3 regions of the Photobacterium sp. NCIMB 13483 genome follow, and region 1 is predicted to be linked to each of the others. Evidence: predicted binding sites of a transcription regulator. Region 1 holds the regulator's gene; each other region holds the start of a gene.
The links. The regulator CRP, encoded in region 1, controls carbon source genes, mostly activating them, when cyclic AMP is high. The targets are predictions, from matches to a motif close to TGTGANNNNNNTCACA.
Positions count from the first base shown of each region.

Region 2: the regulator CRP is predicted to act here: its motif matches at 1,964-1,979, upstream of nagE (N-acetylglucosamine-specific PTS transporter subunit IIBC).
Region 3: the regulator CRP is predicted to act here: its motif matches at 1,971-1,986, upstream of C9I86_RS09820 (NupC/NupG family nucleoside CNT transporter).

Region 1 covers NZ_PYLV01000006.1:145,413-149,705, forward strand. Annotated here, with positions in the region: gene astD (succinylglutamate-semialdehyde dehydrogenase) at 1-712, shown strand, start outside; gene C9I86_RS07445 (DUF1338 domain-containing protein) at 753-1,547, shown strand; gene C9I86_RS07450 (hypothetical protein) at 1,598-1,792, opposite strand; gene crp (cAMP-activated global transcriptional regulator CRP) at 1,972-2,604, opposite strand; gene C9I86_RS07460 (OsmC family protein) at 2,987-3,391, shown strand; gene C9I86_RS07465 (phosphoribulokinase) at 3,493-4,293, opposite strand, start outside.
Region 2 covers NZ_PYLV01000001.1:148,775-153,067, forward strand. Annotated here, with positions in the region: gene C9I86_RS00725 (ROK family protein) at 1-574, opposite strand, end outside; gene nagB (glucosamine-6-phosphate deaminase) at 1,041-1,841, opposite strand; gene nagE (N-acetylglucosamine-specific PTS transporter subunit IIBC) at 2,099-3,571, shown strand; gene C9I86_RS00740 (beta-N-acetylhexosaminidase) at 3,747-4,293, shown strand, end outside.
Region 3 covers NZ_PYLV01000010.1:3,798-8,090, reverse strand. Annotated here, with positions in the region: gene C9I86_RS09825 (NAD(P)-dependent oxidoreductase) at 1-328, shown strand, start outside; gene C9I86_RS09820 (NupC/NupG family nucleoside CNT transporter) at 434-1,699, opposite strand; gene trxC (thioredoxin TrxC) at 2,162-2,596, opposite strand; gene C9I86_RS09810 (hypothetical protein) at 2,806-3,111, opposite strand; gene C9I86_RS09805 (GNAT family N-acetyltransferase) at 3,243-3,665, opposite strand; partial or broken gene C9I86_RS09800 (GNAT family N-acetyltransferase) at 3,721-4,288, opposite strand.

The DNA.
Region 1 (4,293 bases):
AGTGATCGGCCAAGAGTATGGTGACATTGATGCGGCGGTATATACCATCATTCAATCGGCTTTTTTAAGTGCTGGACAGCGTTGTACTTGTGCACGGCGATTATATATCGCCACAGGAAAAGCTGGCGATGCTCTGTTAGCCCGTTTAGTGACGGTCGCTTCACAATTGCTGGTGGGTGATCCCTTTGCAACCCCTGCACCGTTTATGGGGCCATTAATTTCTGCTGTGGCGGCGGATCACATCATATTGCATCAACAACAACTTTTGGATGCTGGTGGCGTTGCTTTATTAACGGCAACGCGGGGACAAGGCGCAATTGTGACGCCTGCGATTATCGATGTTAGTGCTATTACTGAACTTGCGGATGAAGAATATTTTGGACCACTATTACACGTTAGTCGTTATGTTGATTTTATTCAAGCGGTAGTCAGTGCCAATCAAACTCGCTATGGCTTAGCGGCAGGGCTCATTTCAACCGATGAGCAACAATGGCTCTATTTTATTGAACATATTCGTGCTGGTATTGTGAATCGAAACCGACCCTTAACAGGAGCGAGTGGTGATGCACCTTTTGGTGGCCCTGGCGCATCAGGAAATCTTCGCCCAAGCGCTTATTATGCTGCGGACTATTGTGCTTATCCTATGGCGTCTGTTGAAGGGGATGATGTGCAATTACCGGCTCAATTAGCGCCAGGAGTATGCTTGAGCTAAGGTTTAATGAGTGATAATGCTTTCAATAGGCAGGCTGATTATGGAATCTATTACCCAACTTTTTGATGGTTTATGGCACGATTATAGTCACCGCTTATGCCCTTCAGCGGTGCAAATACAGCAGTTGTTAACCGAGGACACAGCATTACTTAATGATCATATTGCATTGCGCAGCTTTGGGTTACCGAAGTGTGGCTTAGCCGTACTGGCTGCGCCATTTATTGCTTTGGGTTACCAACCGCAAGCAAAATATCATTTTAGTGCCAAAAAGCTGTATGCCGAATCCTTTATTCATGCAAACCCGGTGTTGCCAAAAGTCTTTATTAGCGAATTACAATTAGCGGGGTGCTCGGCTGAATTACAACATACGATACGAGCCTTGCTTGATCAGGTTGATGATGATTATTTTCGCCAACCTGATTTTATTTATCGTGGCCGTCCATGGCAACTTGACTTTGCGACCTATCAATTTTTAGCGGCTGAAAGTGAATATGCAGCGTGGGTTGCGGCACACGGTTTTGGCGCTAACCATTTTACGGTGAGTATTAATCAATTAGAACAGTTCTCTAATCTTGAAGAGGTTAATCATTTATTGCGCCATAACCAGTTTGTTATTAATCAAGCGGGCGGGGAGATAAAAGGTAATGCTGAGGTGATGTTGGAACAATCAGCAACCATGGCTGACAAGGTGGGGGTCAGTTTTCGAGACGGTATTCATAACATCCCTGGTGGATTTTATGAATTTGCAAAACGCCATCCCCAAGCGAATGGTGAGTTATATTCAGGGTTTGTGGTTGCTTCGGCGAATAAAATTTTTGAAAGTACAGATCGTTAATTGTAAGCCAAATAAACAGTGCTTAGCGCATAAGCACTGTTGTTGAAGGGTTAGTTATCCAGTGGTGAAGCCCAAACACCTGATTCATCTGCAGGGCAGCGACGTAATCCGGTTTGTTGTTCGAGATAACAGCGACTATCACTAAACCCTGTCATTTCAATGGTTGTTGGCTGACTAGTTAAGATCCCAGGTACCGTGGTGTAACTGTTAACTGAAAAGCGTTCAATATCCATATTGACCATCATCGATTTAAAATCCATTTGTGAGCAAAATGTAGCATAAATAGATGTTATTACAAGTTAAAATTTAACACTAATGCCTGAGTGTTCAATGATTGTTTTACGGTGATCATCTGGGGAGTGATAAAAAAAAACCGCAGGCATAAGCTGCGGTTTCATCGGTGATTTTGGTATGACTAAAATAATTAGCGTGTACCGTAAACCACAATAGTCTTGCCATGAGCAGAAATAAGATTTTGCTCTTCTAGCATTTTAAGAATACGGCCGACTGTTTCGCGAGAACAACCTACGATCTGACCAATTTCTTGACGAGTGATCTTAATTTGCATGCCATCAGGGTGTGTCATTGCATCAGGTTGTTTTGCAAGATTCAGTAATGTCTGTGCAATACGACCTGTAACATCAAGGAACGCAAGATCACCCACTTTTTGACTTGTCACTTGTAGACGACATGCCATTTGAGCAGATAGACGCATTAGAATATCTGGGTTAACTTGAATTAATTGACGGAATTTTTTAAATGAAATTTCTGCAACTTCACAAGGGCTTTTTGCGCGAACCCAAGCTGTACGTTCTTGGTCTTCTTCGAACAAGCCGAGTTCACCAATAAAGTCGCCCTGGTTTAGGTAAGAAAGGATCATCTCCTTACCTTCTTCATCCTTGATTAATACAGCAACAGAACCCTTCACGATGTAGTACAAAGTCTCTGCTTTTTCACCTGCGTGAATTAACGTGCTCTTTGATGGATATTTGTGAATGTGACAATGGGAAAGAAACCACTCTAAAGTTGGATCTGTTTGCGGTTTACCTGGAACCATATTACTAACTTCCTCTGCATATGTTGCCCAACAATATGTTCTGTAAAGATAACTCGACAAAACTGTGCGTTGGCAGGGTTATTCACTCAGCTGATGGGCTGCGAGCTAACTTAAACTGGTTTAGAGTGTATCCTTTTTTTGGGGCTTTTTCTTGATATTGATCTCGATGACCCGCTCATTTATGAGAGATAAGTGTGCACATGATCACATCGTTGTGACTTAGTTACCAAAAGCACCGTTTCAAAGTGATTTTGCTCTCCAATTCTAGCAATAGAAATATGCAACACAATTAGCATCAAACAAAATAAATAACGTTTACATCGATGGAATTATCAACAAAAATAAGATCAAATTTTAAATAATATAGCTCAAGGATATAAAAATGCAGTCACGTGTAAAATGGGTAGAAAACATGACGTTTGTTGGCCAATCAGCATCGGGCCATAGCGTCGTTTTAGATGGTAACGGTGGTGAAAAAGGGCCAAGTCCAATGGAGTTGGTATTAATGGCTGCCGGGGGATGTAGCTCTGTGGATGTTGTTAGTGGTTTACAAGATTTACAACAGCAGATCACGGCTTGTGAAGTGAATATCTTCGCCGAACGTCGTGAACAAGCGCCACGAATTTTCACTCATGCCAATTTACACTTTGTTGTTACTGGCCATGATTTAAATGATGCACTAGTGAGTAAGATGGTGGCTGACTCGCTTGAAAAATATTGCTCAGTTTGTTTGATGCTAGGTAAAGGTGTTGAAATGAGTCACAGCTATGAGATTGTTGTGGCGTAACTCGATGACGATGACGGTTGCTGATATCAGTAACCGTTTATCAACGAGTAGTGAGAGCTACGTCTGATACTTACTTCTGAGTATCATACAAGAAATAATGCTTACGCTATTTTTCCATTTTCAATGAGTTGTTCAAGCAACGGTCGCATAATCAGTTCCATCGCAAAACTCATTTTCCCACCAGGAACCACAAGGGTATTGTGGCGTGACATAAATGAGCCTTGAATCATCGCCAATAAATGTGGAAAGTCGACATTTTTTAAGCCACGAAACCGGATCACGACAAAGCTTTCATCTAAACTTGGAATACCTTTCGCACTGACAGGGTTTGACGTATCAACGGTAGGGACTCGTTGAAAATTAATATGGGTGCGAGAAAATTGGGGTGTGATGTAATTAAGATAGTCATCCATTGAGCGCACAATTGATTCCATCACCGCTTCTCTTGAATGACCGCGGTCGCGAGTGTCGCGAATGATCTTTTGAATCCACTCTAAGTTTACAATGGGCACCATCCCAATCAGTAAATCAACATGCTGAGCGACATTGGTTTCACCATCAACCACACCGCCATGTAGCCCTTCATAAAATAACACATCAGTATTTTCAGCTAACTGTTGCCAAGGCGTGAAAGTACCCGGCATTTGATTATAAGGTACGGCTTCATCAAAGGTATGTAAGTAACGCCGAAACTTGCCACTGCCGTCTTGAGCATATTGCTCGAAAAAGTGGGCTAACTGTTCAAAGTCATTGGCTTCTGCACCGAAATAGCTGATATGACGACCTTGTTCTTTGGCTTTACGAATCTCACAATCCATCTCTGGGCGAGTAAAACGATGAAAACTATCGCCTTCTAACCATGCGGCGTTGATGTCCATCATATTAAACATTTTGCGGAAGGC
Region 2 (4,293 bases), on a different contig from region 1:
CATTACCGACAAAGGTAATAATATTGAATGTTTTTTGTAGAATATGTGCAAGTTCAAAGTCGTGAACGTTAATATTTGGCATGTAAGTAACTGTGCCGGTTTCTGGGTTCACAAGCCCTGGAAGAATAATGCCAAATGCCACTAATTCTTTCATTACATTCTGATTGTTATCAATAAATTCTTGAATATATTTGATGAGGCCTGCGGCTAATACATCTTGGTCTGAATATAAAAATGGGTAGGCCGCACCAGTAATATGTTTACCGCTGAGGTCATAAAGGGTTATTTCAATATTGTTGCGGCCAATGCGTACAGCGATAGAGTGAAAGTTCACTGATTCAGTTGTCAGTGAGATAGCTCTTCTACCTCCCGTTGAAGCCTGTTGAGCGACTTCTTTTATTAAGCCACGCTCCAGTAACTGACGGGTGATTTTAGTGACACTTGCAGGCGCGAGGTGACTAATATCAGCGACCTGAATGCGAGATATGGGGCCCTGCAAGTCGATAAGTCGGTATACCGCAGCACTATTTAGCTGCTTGACCAGATCAACATTACCAATTTGTCCGCCTGTCATAATTTAGTTCTGCTCGTAATTAGCGTTAATAATTATCGCCTGAAGATGATTATGATGATGAATTATCGTTATCGTCTTTATCAAAGCGCTACCTATTATTCGACACGGATTTAATTAATTTTGATGATTATTAGTGTCGAATTGTTTGATGTATTGCATTTTTCAATACATTAATTAACACACTAATATACTTTCTTATGAGTAAAAATAAAGAAATCGTTGTTGATGCTTGCTTGGGCTGTGGCATTGGTCACTAAAATACGAAAAACGAGCTATAGAGAAGGGATATATCGCTAACAAGCGAATTGTAAACCATAACTGTATTGTTAATAGTCACAATTATTCTTTTTTGTGTTTAATTTCAATGAGGAAAGTAAAACGCCGTCAGGGTGGCGGCGTTTATTCAATGTTCGGTGACGATAAACAATAAATGTTATTTCGTACCTAAAAATGACACGGTTCTAGATTAGATGTGTGTCAGGTTTTCAGCTTCTAACTCTTGGAAGTACTTAACTGTTTTCACTTTAAGTTCTTGAGTTGATGGCTCATCACAAATGATCATTGATTTAGGGTGAAGCTGTAGTGCAGATACAGTCCATAGGTGGTTTACACAACCTTCAACAGCGGCTTCAAGTGCTTGTGCCTTGTTGTGACCTGTGATCAGAATCATTACTTCTTCAGAATCTAGTAGTGTACCTACACCAATAGTTAATGAATATTTAGGAACTTGGTTGATATCACCATCAAAGAAACGAGAGTTTGCAATACGAGTTTCGTGCGTAAGCGTTTTGATACGAGTACGAGAAGCGAGTGATGATGCAGGTTCGTTGAATGCGATATGACCGTCGTTACCCACGCCACCCATGAATAAATTGATGCGGCCGTAAGTTTTGATTTTGTCTTCGTAACGTTGACATTCAGCTTCGTGATCTGCGGCATTACCATCAAGTAAGTTGATGTTTTGCTCTTGCATATCAACATGGCTAAAGAAGTTGTTATACATGAAGTTACGGTATGATTCAGGGTGATCAGCCGCCATACCAACATATTCATCCATGTTGAATGTCACGACGTTTTTAAAGCTTACTTCGCCAGCTTGGTATAATTCAATCAAACGCTGGTATGTCGGAAGTGGTGTACCACCTGTAGGTAGACCTAGCACAAATGGACGCTCAGCTGTTGGTTGGAACTTATTAATGCGATCTGCAATGTAGCGAGCAGACCATAAACCAACATCTTTAGCGTTATTAAGCGGGATTAGTCTCACGTTGACACCTCGTTGAAGATAGTTAAAACAGGAAAAATCTTAGCGGCATAGCGCCTTTGTTTCGAATGATAAAATAAGTTTTATGATCGAGCTAGCAAAATCACTCAGTTCTGTCTTCGGTCGGTGATTAAGATCACAAATGATGATGTTTTAATTTGCGGAGCGAAATAAAATTCATAAACTGCAAAGGACAAAAAAGAGATGGCAAAAAAAAGCTATCACTATCGCATCTAAGAAAACCATAGGGGGAACTAAGGGTGAATATTCTTGGATATTTTCAAAAAGTAGGTAAAGCACTAATGGTGCCAGTTGCAGTACTTCCTGCAGCGGCAATTTTAATGGGTATTGGCTATTGGGTTGATCCATCTGGTTGGGGTGCAAACTCAGCAATTGCTGCGTTCCTGATTAAAGCGGGCTCTTCAATTATCGATAACATGTCAGTATTGTTTGCAATTGGTGTTGCATACGGCATGTCAAAAGATAAAGACGGTGCAGCTGCACTAGCTGGTTTCGTTGGTTACACTGTTGTAACTACGTTGCTATCACCAGGATCAGTTGCAATGATCCAAGGTATCGACGCAAGTGCTGTTCCAGCCGCTTTTGCTAAGATTAATAACCAATTTGTTGGTATCTTGGTTGGTATCGTTTCTGCAGAAATCTATAACCGTTACTCTAACGTTGAATTGCATAAAACATTATCATTCTTCAGTGGTAAGCGTTTAATTCCAATTCTAACATCCGTTGCTGGTATCGCTATCGCAGCAGTATTACTGTTCGTATGGCCACTAGTTTACAACGGTCTTGTTAGCTTTGGTGAAAGTATCCAAGGTATGGGTGCAGCAGGTGCTGGTATCTATGCATTCTTTAACCGTCTATTGATTCCTGTTGGTCTTCACCACGCACTGAACTCAGTATTCTGGTTTGATGTTGCTGGTATTAACGACATTCCTAACTTCTTAAGTGGTCAAGGTGTTCCAGGTGTAACTGGTATGTATCAAGCGGGTTTTTACCCAGTAATGATGTTTGGTCTACCTGGTGCAGCATTAGCGATGTACCACACAGCGAAGCTTAAGAATAAAGAGCGTACAGCTTCATTATTAATTGCTGCTGGTTTTGCATCATTCTTCACTGGTGTTACTGAGCCACTAGAATTTGCATTCATGTTCCTTGCACCACCACTTTATGTTATCCACGCAGCATTAGCAGGTATCTCTGTATATATTGCAGCATCAATGCACTGGATGTCTGGTTTCGGTTTCTCTGCAGGTCTTGTCGACATGGTATTGTCAGCACGTAACCCATTAGCAGTTAACTGGTACATGTTGATTCTTCAAGGTATTGCATTCTTCGGTATTTACTATGGAATCTTCCGCTTTGCGATTATTAAGTTTAATCTTAAAACGCCAGGCCGTGAAGATGACGAAGCAGATGACAAATCATCAGTAAAAGGTTCAACTGAAACTGGTGAGTTAGCTAAGCAATACTTAAAAGCGCTTGGTGGTCACGGTAACCTAGAAAACATTGATGCTTGTATCACTCGTCTACGTCTTACACTAAAAGACAGTAGCCTAGCTGATGAAAAAACATTAAAAGCACTAGGTGCAATGGGTGTGGTTAAACTAGGTTCAAACAACCTACAAGTTATCCTTGGCCCTCTAGCTGAAATCGTTGCTGGCGAAATGAAAAAGATTCCAGCATCAGAAGATCTATCAGCAGTAAAACTTCCATAATTATTTAAATTCTTAAGTAATTAGGCGACACACGAAATACCGCAACACTTTTAATTAGACCGGTCCTGATATTTTAATTGTAAGATATCAAGATCGGCATTTTGAGTACCCAACTTTTGGGCTCTATATAGATTTTCCCTTCATTTTAAGGGATATCGGGAGAAAGGAATATTTCATGACTATTAAACTTACAGCGTTAGCATCTTTCATTGCACTAGCAGTAACTGGTTGTGCAACTCAAGGAAATGATGATGAGAAGGTTGTTAAAAATTTAGCTAATAACCTTGATGTTACTTATGAAATTGTTACTCAACACGGTGCAGAAGAAGGCCTACAGTGTAAGACGCTAGGCGCAGAGTGGGCATCTTGTGATCTAATTAATTTAACGCTGGAAAATAATGGCCCAGCAGTAACGGGGACTGACTGGAAAATTTATTTCAGCAGCATTCGCCAAATTCTTGAAGTTCAAAACGACCAATTTAAAGTTACACACGTAACAGGTGACCTTCATACATTAGAGCCAACAGACAAGTTTGATGGTTTTGCTGAAGGTGAGAAGGTTGTTATTCCTTACATTGGCGAATACTGGACACTTTTCGAAAATGACTACATGCCTCGTGCATACGTAACATCAGGTGATGCTGCGCCACAAACAATTAAGAGTACAGATTCAGCAGATCCAGGTGATTACTTGGTGCCACTTAAAGGTGACCAATTCAAGC
Region 3 (4,293 bases), on a different contig from region 1:
AGGTGTATTACAGGGCTTATCCGAAGCGGTAACACTTGCGAAAGCAGCAGGGCTTGATATTCACACCATGACCGAAGTATTAAAGCACGGTGCTGCTGGCTCATGGCAATTAGAAAATCGAGCGCAAACCATGGCGGCTGATTCGTTTGATTTTGGCTTTGCTATTGATTGGATGCGTAAAGATCTCGCTATCTGCTTTGATGCGGCAGAAAAACTTAACGTGGCATTACCATTAGCAAAACAAGTTGATAGCGAATATGAAAAGCTACAACAGCGTGGATTTAATCGCGCTGATACCTCAGTCTTAATCAAGCAATTTGATAAGTAGCGACTGAAAACCCCCATCAATAAATACAACAAAGCCGTAGCAACAACCATTGCTACGGCTTTGTTCTTACGCTATTTCTAGCTTGATTAACTTGTTACATCTCGATTATAACGTAACGAAAATACCCGCTAGCGTAGCACTCATTAAGTTTGCTAACGTTGCCGCCATTACTGCTTTAAAGCCCAATTTAGCAACATCACTACGACGCTCTGGTGCCATAACACCAATAGAACCGATCTGAATCGCAATAGAGCCAATATTAGCAAAGCCACATAATGCAAAGGTAATAATAACTTGAGTATGTTGTGATAATGTTTCTTTTACCGATGCAAAATCCATAAAGGCAACAAATTCATTAAGAATCAGTTTTTCACCAATGAAGGTACCCGCAGCCATCATTTCATGAGTTGGCACGCCAATAACAAACGCTAATGGTGAAAAGATATAACCCAGAATAAGTTGCATGCTCAGTGGCGTAGTTGCAAACCATTGTGATGCGGTATCCATACCAATTGCAGACGTTAAACTCGCAAGACCATAACCCACTTGCTCAAGGCCAGCATTCGCCATTGCAATCACACTCACAAACGCAATTAGCATCGTACCAATTGCAACTGAGACTTTCATACCATTCATTGCGCCCGCAGCCAATGCATCAATCGCATTACTGTGCTCACTGGTCGCCATCTCGATTTCAACTTGTTCTTCTGGTACTTGTTGTTCAGGCACTAAAATCTTAGCCATTAACAAACCACCAGGTGCGGCCATAAAGCTAGCTGCAATCAAAAATTTAAGATCAACACCTAAGCCTGCATAACCACCTAAAACTGAACCCGCAACAGATGCCATGCCACATGTCATTACAACGAAAAGTTCAGAGCGGGTCATTTTAGCTAAGAATGGACGTACCAATAATGGTGATTCACCCTGCGATAAAAAGATATTACCCGTCGCGACTAATGATTCCGCACGGCTAGTACCCAATAGTTTTTGAATACCGCCACCCAACACTTTAATTACCCATTGCATAATACCGAAGTAGTACAACAGTGAAATTAAGGCACTAATAAAGATCACCAATGGCAATACACGGATCGCAAACACAAAACCGCTTTTTTCAATATTAGACAAATCACCGAAAACAAACTGAATACCAACATCAGCAAAGCTCAATAGGCCAGCAATACCATGGCTCATAGCGCCAAGCATTTTTTGACCAAGAGGCACATACAATACCAATGCAGCAAAACCCGCTTGTAATACTAAAGCACCCAGCACAGTGCGCCAGTTGATAGCTTTGCGGTTATCTGAAAGTAAAATTGCGAATAAAACCAGTACGACAATACCGGCCAAACTAATTAACAACTGCATTATTTCGTCCTATTGTGTTGCGAATAATGTAGGTATTGATTGTGTTGTGGCATCGGAAAAACATTTGCTGAAGGATCAACAAAAGATGGATATTACGCCAATATGCGTAAATAACTAAAGGGGTGTTCGTCCAATGGTACAACATACAAGTCACCTAAATTAACAAGCTATAGTTAACGCCGGTCCAACTCCGTGGGTCGTTCACATATCCTAGTGACAGCTTGTAATAAGGTGGCTGAACGTAATTGTTCTGGCCGAGGCGAGAGTATATAGAGATCTTGGTCACATTAAAAATTTAGTATAGTGTTTTTTTACATTTATACATAATTAGCACAAATAATATGCTAAATACTGCTTTCCTTAACCTTTTCCTTAAAAAATGCGCACAAAAAAGCCCAGTTACTTTGATATAACTAGGCTTTAAGAATTAAAAATACCACCAGCAAATACTGCCATTGGTAATTATTTAGTTAATGCGGTGTTTAGCCATTGATCAAATGCAGTTTTAGGCATGGCACCATTGAGCATGTCGACCATTTTACCGCCTTTAAACACCATAATGGTTGGAATACTACGAATGCGGTATTGGCCAGCCAATGCTTGTTGCGCTTCTGTATCGATTTTAACGAAACGAGCAGCACCACTACGTTCATTCGCCACATCAGCAAATACAGGAGCAAAACCTACGCATGGACTACACCAAGGGGCCCAAAAATCGACAACAACAGGTTTATCACCATTAATTAGGTTTGCAAAGTTATCAGCAGTACCTTCAATTGGCATACCATCAAGTAATTTTTCTTTACAAGTTCCACATGTCGCTTCATCGTTTACACGATCAAGGGGTAAACGGTTCAATACTTTACAATGTGGGCAGCGAGTTGTCATGGTTGTCATAATGAATTTCCGAATCTAATTCTAAACTATTGCTATTTAATCTATCCTTATCATTCTCAAAACAAAAGCTGTTTTTACTGATTAAGCTAATAGGGAAAACCTATGGATTAAGAACGGCGTTATATCAACAACCAACAACAATAATAAACCTAAAAAACTAAACGGATTAAAAGGTTAGCATTTTAATCCGTTTAAGCAATTTCACAGCCTTATTCAGTTAATGGCTGCTCTGCTGCAACATTGTTTACTTTAGAGCAAGTCCAACCTAGCGTACCTAGTTTGGTGGCAAATGCTTGAGCTTTACTTTCACAATAACCGACCTCATGGTTTGCACTCCATAACACTTGGCTACCGCTCGATTTTATATATTGCACATCACAAGGTACTTTGTTACCCGGTTGACTATAAACGACTTCAACAGTGCGCTCTGCTGTACCATTTTTACAAACATAAGCCTCTTGTGCTGATGCTTGAAAAGATAAAATAGACAACATCAACAATAACATTACTTTCATAACAACCTCAGGATAAGAACTTTCGTATTAAGTTTAGTCGGCTTGAGGATTAACACTTCAATCCCTCACATTTTATAATACTAACATTTGTATGATGTACAGCTGATTAACAACTATTATACCGTCGACTATTACGTAATATTCTGAATCATATTAAAAAAGCGGTCATCTTCGCTCGCAATGGTAAAACCACATCGAGTATATAAGTGATAAGCAGGACTGATTTTAAACACTCTTAACCTCAACTGATTTACACCATATTCACGTGCTAATCGAACAGACTCCGTAATAGCTTGAGCACCAATACCTTGATTTTGATATTGAGCGCTAACTTGAAGATCGCGTAAATAGCATTCGTCGTCACCAACAGCTAATCGAATAGCACCTACCACTTCACCATCACACACTATGTCCCAATTTTCTAACCCGGCGATTTGCTCTACTATTGTTGGTTGCTCCCAATTAACAGCATAATGCTCATAATAGGTACGCATATTGTTATATGTGATCTGCGCTGACGCTGATAAATCACGGGTTGATTGGTATAAAATCATGGGCTCTTTCCTTTGTTATCACGACGCTCATTACCACAACACAGTGTAAGTTTCATTAATCGGGCTGATTAACAATCGCTAGCCACTGTTGCTGAGTAATTGTATATAAGCAGTGTCGCTCTAACCGATGTCCTTGATCCAATTTAGGATGATTAAAATCCTGCCGTGTATTTTTCATTCCGATTTTAGCCATAACCCGTTGCGAACGGCTGATTCTGCAAAGCAGTGAAAGCAAAAACTGACGGGGCTTTAAGAACCTCAAAAGCAAACTGTAATGCTTTTGTTGCCGCTTCAGACGCATAACCTAATCCCCAATATTCAGCTGATAATCGCCAACCTATTTCGATAAAGGGAGCATTAGGAATGCCACTAGTTTCATCTTGACTATGTAGCCCCACAAACCCAATAAACTTCCCGGTTGATTTTAGTTCCACCGCCCAAAATCCCCATCCACGTTGTGCTATAAGTTCTTCTATTCTAGAAGCTTGTGCATCGCTTTCATTATTGGACAATATTGCAGGGAAATAGCGCATTACTTGAGGATCTGCGTTCAACTGAGCATAAACACGATAGTCATTCGGCTTCCATTGCCGAAGAATAAGGCGCTGTGTTTCCATATGCATGTTTA